Regions from separate parts of the Halomonas sp. E14 genome, predicted to be linked through region 1. Evidence: predicted binding sites of a transcription regulator. Region 1 holds the regulator's gene; each other region holds the start of a gene.
What was found. The regulator sigma-54, encoded in region 1, starts transcription at its own class of promoters, with help from an activator protein. The targets are predictions, from matches to a motif close to TGGCACNNNNNTTGCTNT.

Region 2: glnA (glutamate--ammonia ligase) is a predicted target of sigma-54. The motif match lies at 1,799-1,816, and genes of this name have one in related genera.
Region 3: ACT7B3_RS17165 (amino acid ABC transporter substrate-binding protein) is a predicted target of sigma-54. The motif match lies at 1,931-1,948, and genes of this name have one in related genera.

What each region holds. Positions count from the first base shown of each region.
Region 1 covers NZ_CP199423.1:2,454,748-2,459,003, reverse strand. The annotation lists gene pmbA (metalloprotease PmbA) at 1-121, shown strand, start outside; gene ACT7B3_RS11500 (HPr family phosphocarrier protein) at 118-387, opposite strand; gene rapZ (RNase adapter RapZ) at 390-1,310, opposite strand; gene ptsN (PTS IIA-like nitrogen regulatory protein PtsN) at 1,351-1,821, opposite strand; gene hpf (ribosome hibernation-promoting factor, HPF/YfiA family) at 1,828-2,136, opposite strand; gene ACT7B3_RS11480 (RNA polymerase factor sigma-54) at 2,245-3,654, opposite strand; gene lptB (LPS export ABC transporter ATP-binding protein) at 3,809-4,256, opposite strand, start outside.
Region 2 covers NZ_CP199423.1:330,558-334,813, reverse strand. The annotation lists gene ACT7B3_RS01495 (DUF4124 domain-containing protein) at 1-74, opposite strand, end outside; gene glnA (glutamate--ammonia ligase) at 261-1,667, opposite strand; gene ACT7B3_RS01485 (glycosyltransferase) at 2,044-2,574, opposite strand; gene typA (translational GTPase TypA) at 3,169-4,256, shown strand, end outside.
Region 3 covers NZ_CP199423.1:3,638,879-3,643,134, reverse strand. The annotation lists gene ahpF (alkyl hydroperoxide reductase subunit F) at 135-1,691, shown strand; gene ACT7B3_RS17165 (amino acid ABC transporter substrate-binding protein) at 2,035-3,060, shown strand; gene ACT7B3_RS17160 (amino acid ABC transporter permease) at 3,173-4,256, shown strand, end outside.

The DNA of each region.
Region 1 (4,256 bases):
CGCCGGCAACCTGGAGGCGATGTTCAAGGGGCTGGAGGCGGTGGGCAGCGATACGGATACCCGTGGCAGCGTGCATACCGGCAGTTGGCTGATCGACGAGCTGACCGTGGCCGGCAGCTAGCCCTCTTCCTCGAAGCGTGCGTCGAACAGCGCTTCGATGGCCGCCAGGGCCGCCGCTTCATCCGGCCCTTCGGCGCTGACCTCAAGCTCGGTGCCGCAGGGGGCGCCCAACATCAGCAGCGCCATGATGTTGCGCGCATCGGCCTGCTGGGCGTTGCGGCTGACGATGATCCTCGCGTCGAAGCGCTGGCAGCACTGCACTAGCTTGGTTGCGGCGCGGGCATGCAGGCCGCGCTTGTTGGTCAGGGTGAGCTTGCGGCTGGACACGCTCATGATTCCTTACTGGTAGGTGGCGCCTGGGGCGACTCCGCTTCGTGACCGATGGGGGTATGGATGCCCAGCTCGCGGTGGCGCAGCCGCACGTCGGGCTGCTGCTGGGCGAGATGATGGGCCAGGCGTTCCGCCAGGTAGACGGAGCGATGCTGGCCACCGGTACAGCCGATGGCGACGGTCAGGTAGCTGCGGTGGGAGTCGCGGTAGGCCGGCAGCCAGCGTTCCACCCAGTTCAAGATGTCGCTGTGCATCGCCTCGACCAGTGGGTACTGCTCGAGAAATTCAATAATGCTGGCGTCGCGCCCGGTCGCCGAGCGCAGCCGCGGGTCCCAGTAGGGGTTGGGCAGGCAGCGCGCATCGAACACGATATCTGCGTCAAGCGGCACGCCGCCCTTGAAGCCAAACGATTCCACCGTCAGGGTCAGCTGGTCGGCGCGGTGGCTGGCTACCTGGTCGGCAATGCGGCCGCGCAGGTCATGTACGGAAAGCCGTGAGGTGTCGATGACCAGGTCGGCGAGGTTGCGAATGCCGCTGAGCGTGGCGTGCTCCGTCTCGATCGCTTCCTTCAGCGTCATGTTGCTGCCGCGGGTCAGGGGGTGGCGACGCCGCGTGGCCGAGTAGCGTTCGATCAGGATGCGTGCGTCGGTGGTGAGATAGATCACCTGGCAGTCCACGCCGCGCTCGCGCAGCTCCTCAAGCAGACGCGGGAAGCGTTCCAGTGCATGGGGGAGATTGCGCGCATCGACGCTGACGGCAATGGCAGAGTGGCCGGCGGGGCTGTCGCGTAGTTCGTCGACCAGAGAGCCCAGCAGCATGGCGGGGAGGTTGTCGATGGCGTAGTAGCCGATATCCTCGAGCGCCTGCAGTGCGATCGATTTGCCGGAACCGGAACGGCCACTGATGATCACGAGCTGCATGGCGGATCTCCTGAGCGAATGGCGGGCCGTGCGGGCGGCGTCAGGGTGACGCTTGTCGTCGTATGGCCTCGATGAGTCGTTCGTGGAGTTCGCGCTGGCTTTCGCACTTGCGCAGTCTCGCACGGGTCTCGGCGTCGTTCATGGTGCCGGCTACCTGGCTGAGCAGCGCCAGGTGGGTGTCATCGGCCTCCTCGGGCACCAGCAGCACGAAGACCAGATCCACCGGTTCGCCGTCGATGGCGTCGAAGTCGATCGGCTCGGCCAGCTTCAGAAAGGCCGCTACCGGGCTGTGGCAGTGCGGGCTTCTTGCGTGAGGAATGGCAACCCCGTTGCCGATGCCGGTGCTGCCAAGGCGTTCACGCCCCACCAGCCGGGCAAACACTTCCTGGCTGTCGAGGCTCGGGGTATTCTGCGCGATGAACGTGCTGAAGAACTCCAGCACACGTTTCTTGCTGCCCCCGGGCACGCCGAACAGGGCGCGCTCCGGGGGCAGAATGGTTTCTAGTGACATGGCGTCTCAGCGAATGCCGGCGCCTTGGGCGCGGGCTTGGGCCTTTTCCTTGTGCTTGACCATCTGGCGGTCGAGCTTGTCGGTGAGGGCGTCGATGGCGGCGTACATGTCGGGATCGGAGGCTTCCGCATGCAGATCGGCGCCGGCTGCGTGCAGGGTGCAGGCGGCCAGCATACGTTCCTTCTCTACCGACAGGGTGACGTGGACGTTGGTGATGTTGTCGTAATGACGCTGAACGCGGTTCAGCTTCTCGCTTACGTAGTCACGCAGGGCATCGGTCAGCTCTACATGGTGGCCGGTGATATTGACTTGCATGACAGGCTCCTTCGTCCGTCGAGTGGTGGCTCGATTGTAACCCTTTTTAGGGCCTAGCAAACCCCCTCGCTACCCGCATTTGTCCGGGATCAAACCCGCCTCTCAAGCCTAGCGGAAACGCTTGCGTTCGCTCGACGAGGGGATACCCATGGCCTCACGATATTTGGCGACGGTACGTCTGGCGACCCGGATGCCTTCTTCTTCGAGCAGCTCGACCAGGCGGCTGTCGGAAAGCGGCTTGCGTGGAGGTTCATCCTGCACCATCTTGCGAATCCGTGCACGTATCGCGGTGCTGGAGTGCGCATCGCCCTCGCCGCCGCCCACGTGGCTCGAGAAGAAGTACTTCAGTTCGAACACCCCGCGCGGCGTATGGATGTACTTCTGTGTGGTCACGCGTGAAATGGTCGATTCGTGCATCTCAACGGCCTGGGCGATGTCGGCCAGGATAAGCGGGCGCATGGCTTCCTCGCCCTGCTCGAGAAAGTCGATCTGGCGCGCCATGATCTCGCTGCCGACCCGCAGCAGGGTGTCGTTGCGGCTGGCAAGACTCTTCATCAGCCAGCGCGCCTCTTGCAGGTGATCCTTGAGAAACTGATTATCGGCGCTCTTGTCGGCGCGCTTCACCAGCGACATGTAGTCGGGCTGGATGCGCAGCCGAGGGAGCGCTTCGGCATTGAGCTCGACGCGCCAGCCGTGGACGTCATGGATGGCCAGCAGGTCGGGCGTGACGTAGTTGCCGCTGACCTCGACGTAGGCACTGGCAGGGCGCGGGTCGAGCGAGCGAATCAGCCCGATGACAGCCTCCAGCGCTTCGTCGTCGAGCCCCAGGCGGCGCTTGAGCAAGCGGCGGTCGTCGGCGGCCAGGGCTTCGAGGAACTGGCGCACCAGCCGGCGCGCCTGGGGCAGCAGCGAAGTGGTGTCGGGCAGCGTGGCCAGCTGCAGCAGCAGGCATTCGCGCAGGTCGCGGGCGAAAACGCCGGTCGGCTCGAATTGCTGCAGACGCAGCAGGACCTGCTCCACTTCTCGGGTGGTCAGTCCGTCGAGTCCCTGCTGGCGAAGCCCGTCGCGCACATCATCAAGCGACTGGGTGAGGTAGCCGGTACCGTCGACGGCATCGATCAGGCTTTCGGCGATCAGCCGCTGGCGTTCGCTGAGGTCGGTCATGGCCAGCTGCCAGGTCAGGTGGCCGGCCAGGCTCTGAGCGCTGGCCTGGCGCTCGAAGTCAGGGCCTTCGCCGCTGCCAGCGCTGCCGTGATCGGGATAGGTGTCCGTCCACTCGCTGTCGGTGGTCAGCTCTAAGGGAATGTCGTCGTTCCAGTCGTCCGGGGGGGCGTCGTCGACCCGCGTCTCGCCGTACTGCTCGTCCAGTTCGAGCATCGGGTTGGCCTCGAGGGCCTGCTGGATTTCCTGGCGCAAATCAAGCGTGGAGAGCTGGAGCAGGGCGATGGCCTGCTGCAGCTGTGGCGTCATGGTCAGCTGGGTGCCGACTCGCAGTTGCAAAGAGGCTTTCATGGCCATGAGAGAAAGTGCTCATCTGCCGAAAAAAACCACCCTATTCCGCTTGAGCGTTGGTTGCAAGATGTGTTGCTGCAATATGCATGCCATGCGCAAATTTCATGCCCCAACACTTGACAGTCTGCAGCATCAGTGTGTTGTGAGGAACAAGGGGGCGTCAGAGGCGGAAATCTTCGCCGAGGTAAACTTCCCGCACGCGTCGATTGGCCAGGATGGTGTCGGCATCGCCTTCGGCGATGATCTGGCCGTCGCCGACGATATAGGCGGTATCGCAGATATCCAGCGTCTCGCGCACGTTGTGGTCGGTGATCAGCACACCGATGTTGCGTGCCTTGAGCTGGCGAATGATGCCCTTGATCTCGCCGACGGAAATGGGGTCGACGCCGGCGAAGGGTTCGTCAAGCAGGATGAAGGCGGGCTCGGTCGCCAGGGCGCGGGCGATCTCGACCCGCCGCCGTTCGCCGCCAGACAGGCTCATGCCCAGGTTGTCGCGAATGTGGGTGATATGGAAATCTTCCAGCAACTGCTCCAGCCGTGCGTGGCGGCCACGCTTGTCGAGGTCACGGCGCGTCTCGAGGATCGCCAGGATATTGTCCGCCACCGAC
Region 2 (4,256 bases), 2.1 Mb from region 1:
GTACGATAGATGGTGGTGGCGAAGGCCGATGCGGCCATCAACCAGAGAATGAGTAGCGCGACAGCCTTCGTCATGGCGTGATCTCCTTGCTCAACCCGACGCGCCCAGAGGTGTAGGCCCGCCTCGGCGGCGGGCATGAAGCAGCCTGCGGCCCCGCCGCAGGCTTGAGTGTACGACAAAAAAGGGCCCCGCGAGGGGGCCCCTTTCGTGTCACCATCGGCGGCTCGGCCGCCTGCGGTGAAGCGCTTGCCGCTGAGGGATCAGCAGCTGTAGTACATATCGAATTCGATCGGGTGCGTGGTCATGCGGATGCGCTCCACGTCTTCCATCTTCAGTTCGATGTAGGCGTCGATCATGTCGTCGGTGAACACGCCGCCTTCGAGGAGGAAGGCACGATCCTTGTCCAGGGCATCCAGGGCCTGATCCAGGCTGTGCGCCACGGTCGGCACCTTCTTGCCCTCTTCCGGCGGCAGGTCATAGAGGTTCTTGTCCATGGCGTCGCCGGGGTGGATCTTGTTCTTGATGCCGTCGATACCGGCCATCAGCATGGCGGCAAAGCACAGGTAGGGGTTGGCCGTCGGGTCGGGGAAGCGGACCTCGACGCGCTTGCCCTTCGGGCTTGCGGTATACGGAATACGGATCGACGCAGAGCGGTTGCGGGCACTGTAGGCCAGCATGACCGGCGCTTCGAAGCCCGGCACCAAGCGCTTGTAGGAGTTGGTCGAGGCGTTGGCGAAGGCGTTCAGGGCACGGGCGTGCTTGATGATGCCGCCGATGTAGTACAGCGCCATTTCCGACAGGCCGGCGTACTGGTCGCCCGCGAACTGGTTCTGGCCATCCTTCCAGAACGACTGGTGCACGTGCATGCCGCTGCCGTTGTCGCCGACCAGCGGCTTAGGCATGAAGGTGGCAGTCTTGCCGTAGGCGTGGGCCACGTTGTGGATCACGTACTTCATTTCCTGAACTTCGTCGGCCTTCTTCACCAGGGTGTTGAACTTGACGCCGATCTCGTTCTGGCCAGCGTTGGCCACCTCGTGGTGATGCACTTCGACGGTCTGGCCGATCGCTTCCAGGGTGTTACACATGGCGCCACGGATGTCATGGAAGCTGTCGACCGGGGGCACCGGGAAATAGCCGCCCTTGACCCGCGGACGGTGGGCCAGGTTGCCGCCTTCGAGCTGGCGGTCGGTCGACCAGGCACCCTCTTCGGAGGTGATCTTGTACATGGAGCCCTCGATATCGGACTTCCAGTGCACCTCGTCGAAGATGAAGAACTCGGGCTCGGGGCCGAAGAAGGCAGTGTCACCAAGGCCGGTGGACTGCAGGTAAGCCTCGGCGCGCTTGGCAATGGAGCGCGGGTCGCGCTCGTAGCCCTGCATGGTGGCCGGCTCGATGATGTCGCAGCGCAGCACCAAGGTGGAATCTTCGGTGAACGGGTCGAGGAAAGCGGTGCCGTCTTCCGGACGCAGGATCATGTCCGACTCGTTGATGCCCTTCCAGCCATGGATGGAGGAGCCATCGAACATCTGGCCGTTCTCGAAGAACTCCTCGTTGACATCGCGAGCCGGGATGGTGACGTGCTGTTCCTTGCCCCGGGTGTCGGTGAAGCGCAGGTCGACCCACTTCACATCATGTTCTTCGATCAGGGCGAGAGTCTTGGCTGACATGGTGTCCTCCGTTTGAGCATTGGCTCGATTCGTTGGCTGATGACCAGTGCTGGTTCATTCCAGCATGTTTGTAGCACGCGGCAGTTCGGCTGCCCACGATCACCATGCACGAACATGGCGCTAGCCAATACAATGCAGGCAGCGTGCCAATTTGCACCAGCGACGCTCGAAAATTTTCTTGCCGCTGAAATTCAAGGAGTTATTCGAAGCGGGATGTGCACCACCATGTGCCATAGCGAGCATGGCGGCTCGCTCGATGGTGCCCGGCGAGGAATGTCTGCACCATAAAGGTGCGCGAGAAAGGAAAATGCACCGAAAGAAGGCAGATTGGATCGCGGCGTGCGTGCCCTCGCTGGCCGTCGGAGCGCTTGTTGCGTCAGGGCAAGGTGGCGGCGCTGGCCCGGCCTCTTTCCAGCAGCACCCGGGCACGGCAGGCGCGCAGGCGTTCGACCAGTTCGGCCAGGGCCTGGCGGTCGTACTGCTCGTCGCAGCCACCGATCCGCTCGAACCAGTCACGCTTGACGCAAATGGCGTCCGAGTCCGAGGGGCGATGCAGGCGCCACCACCAGCGCGCCAGCACGCCCAGCCGATTGCCCGGCAAGACCACCGCATCCCAGCTGCCGCGGCACGCCTCGCCCAGCATGCCGCCGAGCTTGGTCATGGCACGCCGCGACACGCGGCCGGGGAACAGCAACACCTCACCCTGGCTCTCGTGGGCGGCCAGGTTGAGTCGCTCGCCCAACCGGCGTCGGTCGCAGCGCACCAGCCTGATGCCGTAACGCTCGACCATGGCCTGCAGCCCGGGGTCGCCGGTATCGTCGACCACCAGAATCTCGTGCTCTCCCGGCCAGCGGCGCGAGGCCCGCCAGAGCGCACCGAGATGGCGCGGCAGCTGCGCACCAACCATGCGGGCATCCAGAAGAGTGCTACTGAGGAACATAGCCGCTAGAAGCTCCATACTTGCGGGGTCACCGCCGAGTAGATCAACGAAGAGGCGCACCGAGCGCGCCTGCATGACGCCATGGCACGGCAACCTGCCATGCGCGTGCGATGCGCGACCCGGTGTTGTCGGACACAGGCACTAGCCCAATACGAACCGCAGCGTTCGAACCGGCCGGCTTGTGCCGAGGCGTGACGAAGTGCCAGGACCCGTCGCGTGACGTAGATGTTGTATGCTGAGTTCCCTGCTCGCTGCGGCCTGGCGAGCGGCGATGCGCTGCCAGCCTGCAAAGCGAAGCTGTGTGGCTATCAGTGTATAAAAGTAAGGAAAGGTTCCGTTGCTGAATTTTTCCGTTGCCGCGCCTCATTTCTTTCGTGCCCGGCGGGCCAATCCGGCAAGCGGCGCAGTCGAAGTGAACGAGCCGACGTCTACCGATAGCATGAGGTTGTGCTATTCGCCTCCCTTCCTAGTCTGTACAATGCGCCTCCACTCCCTACCCCGCGCCTAGGGTACGTCCTCCGATGTGTACATAGGTGCGCCCCTGTTGATGAGTCACACCCTATGAACACAGCTGTAACCCCGTCTCGTATCGAGAGTTTGCGCAATATTGCCATCATCGCCCACGTCGACCATGGCAAGACCACGCTGGTCGACAAGCTCCTGAGCCAGTCGGGCACGCTCGACCGCAAGGCCGAGGGGCAGGAGCGGGTCATGGACTCGAACGACCAGGAAAAAGAGCGCGGCATTACCATCCTGGCCAAGAACACCGCGATTCGCTGGCAGGACGGCAACGGCCGCGACTATCACATCAACATCGTCGACACCCCCGGACACGCCGACTTCGGCGGCGAGGTGGAGCGGGTGATGTCGATGGTCGACTCGGTGCTGCTGCTGGTCGACGCCGTCGACGGCCCCATGCCGCAGACCCGCTTCGTGACCCAGAAGGCCTTCGCCCAGGGCCTCAAGCCGATCGTGGTGGTCAACAAGATCGACCGTCCCGGCGCGCGCCCCGACTGGGTCATCGACCAGATCTTCGATCTGTTCGACAACCTCGGCGCCACCGACGAGCAGCTCGACTTCCCGATCGTCTACTGCTCGGCGCTCAACGGCATTGCCGGCATGGACCCGGACTCCCTGGCCGAGGACATGTCGCCCATGTTCCAGGCCATCGTCGACATCGTCGAACCGCCGGCGGTCGAACTCGACGGCCCGTTCCAGATGCAGATCTCGGCGCTGGACTACTCCAGCTATGTGGGTGTCATCGGCCTTGGCCGCATCAAGCGTGGTTCGGTCAAGCCCAACCAGCAGATCGTGGTGATCGGCACCGACGGCAAGACCCGCAAGGGCAAGGTCGGCCAGGTGATGACCCACATGGGCCTGGAGCGCGTGCAGACCGACCTGGCCACCGCCGGTGACATCGTCTGCATCACCGGCGTCGACGAACTGTCGATTTCCGACACCCTGTGCGACCCGACCGCCGTCGAGGCGCTGCCGCCGCTGTCGGTGGACGAGCCGACCGTCTCCATGACCTTTCAGGTCAACGACTCGCCCTTCGCCGGGCGTGACGGCAAGTACGTCACCAGCCGCAACATCAAGGATCGCCTCGACCAGGAGCTGATCCACAACGTGGCGCTGCGCGTCGAGCAGGG
Region 3 (4,256 bases), 1.2 Mb from region 1:
CCTCGTGCGAGTCCCCGCCCGGGCAGCTCCTGCCCGGGCCCTCTTTCGAAATGTGCAAGCGCTGCCTGTGCGGACTTCGCGCCGAGGCGGTCGCTTGCCATCGTTCTTGCCAGACATGAAAGGAACCCGCCGTCATGTTGGACGACAATCTGAAAAATCAGCTCAAAGCTTACCTGCAGAAGGTCACGCAGCCGTTCGAGATCGTCGCATCCCTCGATGACGGCGCGAAATCCAAGGAACTTCACGGCCTGCTGAAGGACATCGCCAGCCTCAGCGAGCGGATCACCCTGCGCCTGGATGGCGAGGATGCGCGCAAGCCCTCGTTCGCGCTCAATCGCCCCGGTGAGGAGACCGGCGTGGTCTTCGCCGGCATCCCCATGGGCCACGAGTTCACCTCGCTGGTGCTGGCGCTGCTGCAGGTCGGCGGCCACCCGCCCAAGGTCAGCGACGATACCCTGTCGCAAATCAAGGCGCTCGACGGGGAGTTCCATTTCGAGACCTACTACTCGCTGTCGTGCCAGAACTGCCCCGACGTGGTGCAGGCGCTCAACCTGATGGCCATCTTCAACCCGGGCGTGCGCCACGTCGCCATCGACGGCGCGCTGTTCCAGGATGAGGTGGAAGCGCGCCAGATCATGTCGGTGCCGAGCATCTACCTCAATGGCGAGCCCTTCGACCAGGGGCGCATGAGCCTGGAGCAGATCCTGGCCAAGGTCGACACCGGCGCTGCCCAGCGCGAGGCGGCCAAGCTCAACGAGAAGGACCCGTTCGACGTGCTGGTGGTGGGCGGCGGCCCGGCCGGCGCTGCGGCGGCCATCTACGCCGCGCGCAAGGGCATCCGCACCGGCGTGGCGGCCGAGCGCTTCGGCGGCCAGGTGCTCGATACCATGGCAATCGAGAACTTTATCTCGGTGCCCTACACCGAAGGCCCCAAGCTGGCCGCGGCGCTCGAGCAGCACGTCACGGAATATGAAGCCGACATCATGAACCTGCAGCGCGCCGTGAAGCTGATTCCGGCCGCCGACCAGGGCGGCGAGCACGAGGTGGAGTTCGAATCCGGCGCGCGCCTAAAGAGCAAGACGCTGATTCTCTCTACCGGCGCCCGCTGGCGCGAGATGAACGTGCCCGGCGAAGCCGAGTACCGCAACAAGGGCGTGGCCTACTGCCCCCACTGCGACGGCCCGCTGTTCAAGGGCAAGCGCGTGGCGGTGATCGGCGGCGGCAACTCCGGCGTCGAGGCGGCCATCGACCTGGCCGGCATCGTCGGCCACGTGACGCTGATCGAGTTCATGGACGAGATGCGCGCCGACGCCGTGCTGCAGAAGAAGTTGCGCAGCCTGTCCAACGTCGAGATCATCCTCGGCGCCCGCACCACCGAGGTGAACGGCGACGGCACCCGGGTCAACGGTTTGAGCTACGAAGAGCGGGCCAGCGGCGAGATCAAGCGGCTCGAGCTGGAAGGCATCTTCGTGCAGATCGGCCTGGTGCCCAACACCGAGTGGCTGACCGACTCTTCCATCGAGCTGTCGGAGCGTGGCGAGATTGTCACCGACGCGCGCGGCATGACTTCGGTGCCCGGTATCTTCGCCGCCGGCGACGTCACCACCGTGCCCTACAAGCAGATCATCATCGCCATGGGCGAAGGCTCGAAGGCGGCGCTGGGCGCGTTCGACTACCTTATCCGCAGCTGATACTTGGCCGGCGTTGCCCGGCCTGGTACCCGACGCCCCGGCAGGCTTCCTGCCGGGGCGTCGGCGTGTGGGTCGTCGGGCAGCCTGCACCATGCCGGGGAAGGGTGGCGCGCACTGCACTCCGGCGGGGCATGGGGCTTGGCACGCCCGCTGAGCGTTTTGCTCAATTCTTCGCGTTTCGGCAAGATTTCTTATCGAATTACGTTGAAAAAGTGTGTGGCACTGCCATCTCGCCCTAGTGGAACGAACTTTGCTAGTGTCTGGACGTACGCAGGAAAAGCGGCACGGACTCCTGCATGACCCCACAAGTCACAATAAACACTCGTCAACGAGGGAAAACCTGATGCTGAAGAAGAACAATGTTGTCCTGCTGGCTGCTACCGGTGCGCTGTTGCTGGGCGCCGCCACGACCGCCCAGGCCTCTACGCTCGACGAAACCCGCAATCGCGGCGCGGTGCAGTGCGGTGTCAGCGACGGCCTGCCGGGCTTCTCCGCGCCCGATGATCAGGGCGAATGGCAGGGGCTGGACGTCGACGTCTGCCGTGCCGTGGCCGCAGCGGTATTCGGCGATGCCGAGGCCGTACGCTACATCTCGTTGAACGCGGTAGAGCGCTTCACCGCGCTGCAGTCCGGCGAGGTCGACGTGCTGTCGCGCAATACCACCTGGACCACCACGCGTGACACCACCCTGGGCCTGAACTTCACCGGCGTGACCTTCTACGACGGCATCGGCTTCATGATCAACCGCGATCTCGGCGTCTCCAGCGCCAAGGATCTCGACGGTGCGGCGATCTGCGTACAGTCCGGCACCACCACCGAACTCAACGTGGCCGACTACTTCCGCGCCAACGGCATGACGTTCGACCCCATCGTCTTCGACACCTCCGAGCAGACTGTGGGCGGCTACGAGGCCGGTCGCTGCGACGTGCTGACCTCCGATACCTCCCAGCTGGCGGCGCTGCGCATTCAGCTCTCCGATCCGGATCAGTCCGTGATCCTGCCGGAAGTCATCTCCAAGGAGCCGCTGGGCCCGGTGGTACGCCAGGGCGACGACCAGTGGTTCAACATCGTCAAGTGGTCGCTGTTCGCCATGCTCAACGCCGAGGAGATGGGCATCACCCAGGACAACGTCGACGAGATGCTCGAGTCTGATGACCCGGACATCGCCCGCCTGCTGGGACGTGACGGCAACTACGGCGAAGGTATGGGCCTCTCCGCCGACTGGGCCTACAACATCATCAGCCAGGTCGGTAACTACGGCGAGAGCTTCGAGCGCAACGTCGGCATGGGGTCGCCGCTTGAAATCGAACGCGGCATCAACGCCCTGTGGACCGAAGGCGGCATTCAGTACGCTCCGCCGATCCGCTGAGCCTACCGCCAGGGCGCCACGTCGGCGCCCTGAACCGTTAGTGCCCCGGCCCGGCAACCCCGGGCCGGGTGCCTGATCACCTGCTTGACGGATCCAGGCGGAGAGCTTGTCCATGTCCGTTCGACCCAAGGCCCACTCCATCGGCCCCAAGCCGCCGTTCTGGCGTGATCGTGCCAAACGTGCGCTGATTTTCCAGGTGTTGCTGATCCTCGCGGTGGCCGCCTTCCTGGTGTACATCATCGGCAACACCCAGGCCAACCTGGCCGCCCGAGGCATCACCACCGGCTTCGGCTTCTTGAATAATACTGCTGGCTTCGGCATCGTCCAGAGCCTAATCGACTACTCGTCGCAGAGCACCTACGGGCGTACCTTCGTGGTGGGCCTGCTCAACACGCTGCTTGTCTCCGCTCTCGGCGTGGTGGCCGCCACCGTTATCGGCTTCACCGTGGGCATCGCCCGGCTCTCGCCCAACTGGCTGATCGCCCGGCTGGCCAGCGGCTACATCGAGATCTTCCGCAACATACCGCTGCTGCTGCAGATCTTCTTCTGGTACTTCGCCGTGCTGCGCACCCTGCCATCGGCACGCGACAGCTACTCGCTGGGCGAGGTGATCTTCCTCAACGTGCGCGGGCTCTACCTGCCCGAGCCGCTATTCGAGTCGGGTTTCGGCATGATCCCGCTGGCCTTGGGGGTGGCCGTGGTCGCCAGCATCGTGCTGACGATCTGGAACAAGCGGCGCCATGAAGCCACCGGCAAGCGGCTGCCGGCCGGCTGGATCTCGCTGGGCCTGATCCTGGGCCTGCCGCTGCTGGTGCTGCTGGCCACCGGGGTGCCGATCACCTGGGACGTGCCGGAGCTGCGTGGCTTCAACTTCCGCGGCGGGATCACCGTCATCCCCGAGTTCCTGGCGCTATGGCTGGCGCTGTCGATTTACACGGCGTCGTTCATCGCCGAGATCGTGCGCTCAGGCATCCAGGCCATTCCCCATGGGCAGACCGAGGCGGCCCAGGCGCTGAGCCTGCCCCAAGGTCTGGTACTGCGGCTGGTGGTGATTCCCCAGGCGCTGCGCGTGATCATCCCGCCGCTGACCAGCCAGTACCTCAACCTGATCAAGAACTCCTCGCTGGCCACGGCCATCGGCTATCCCGACCTGGTCTCGGTGTTCGCCGGCACCACGCTCAACCAGACCGGGCAGG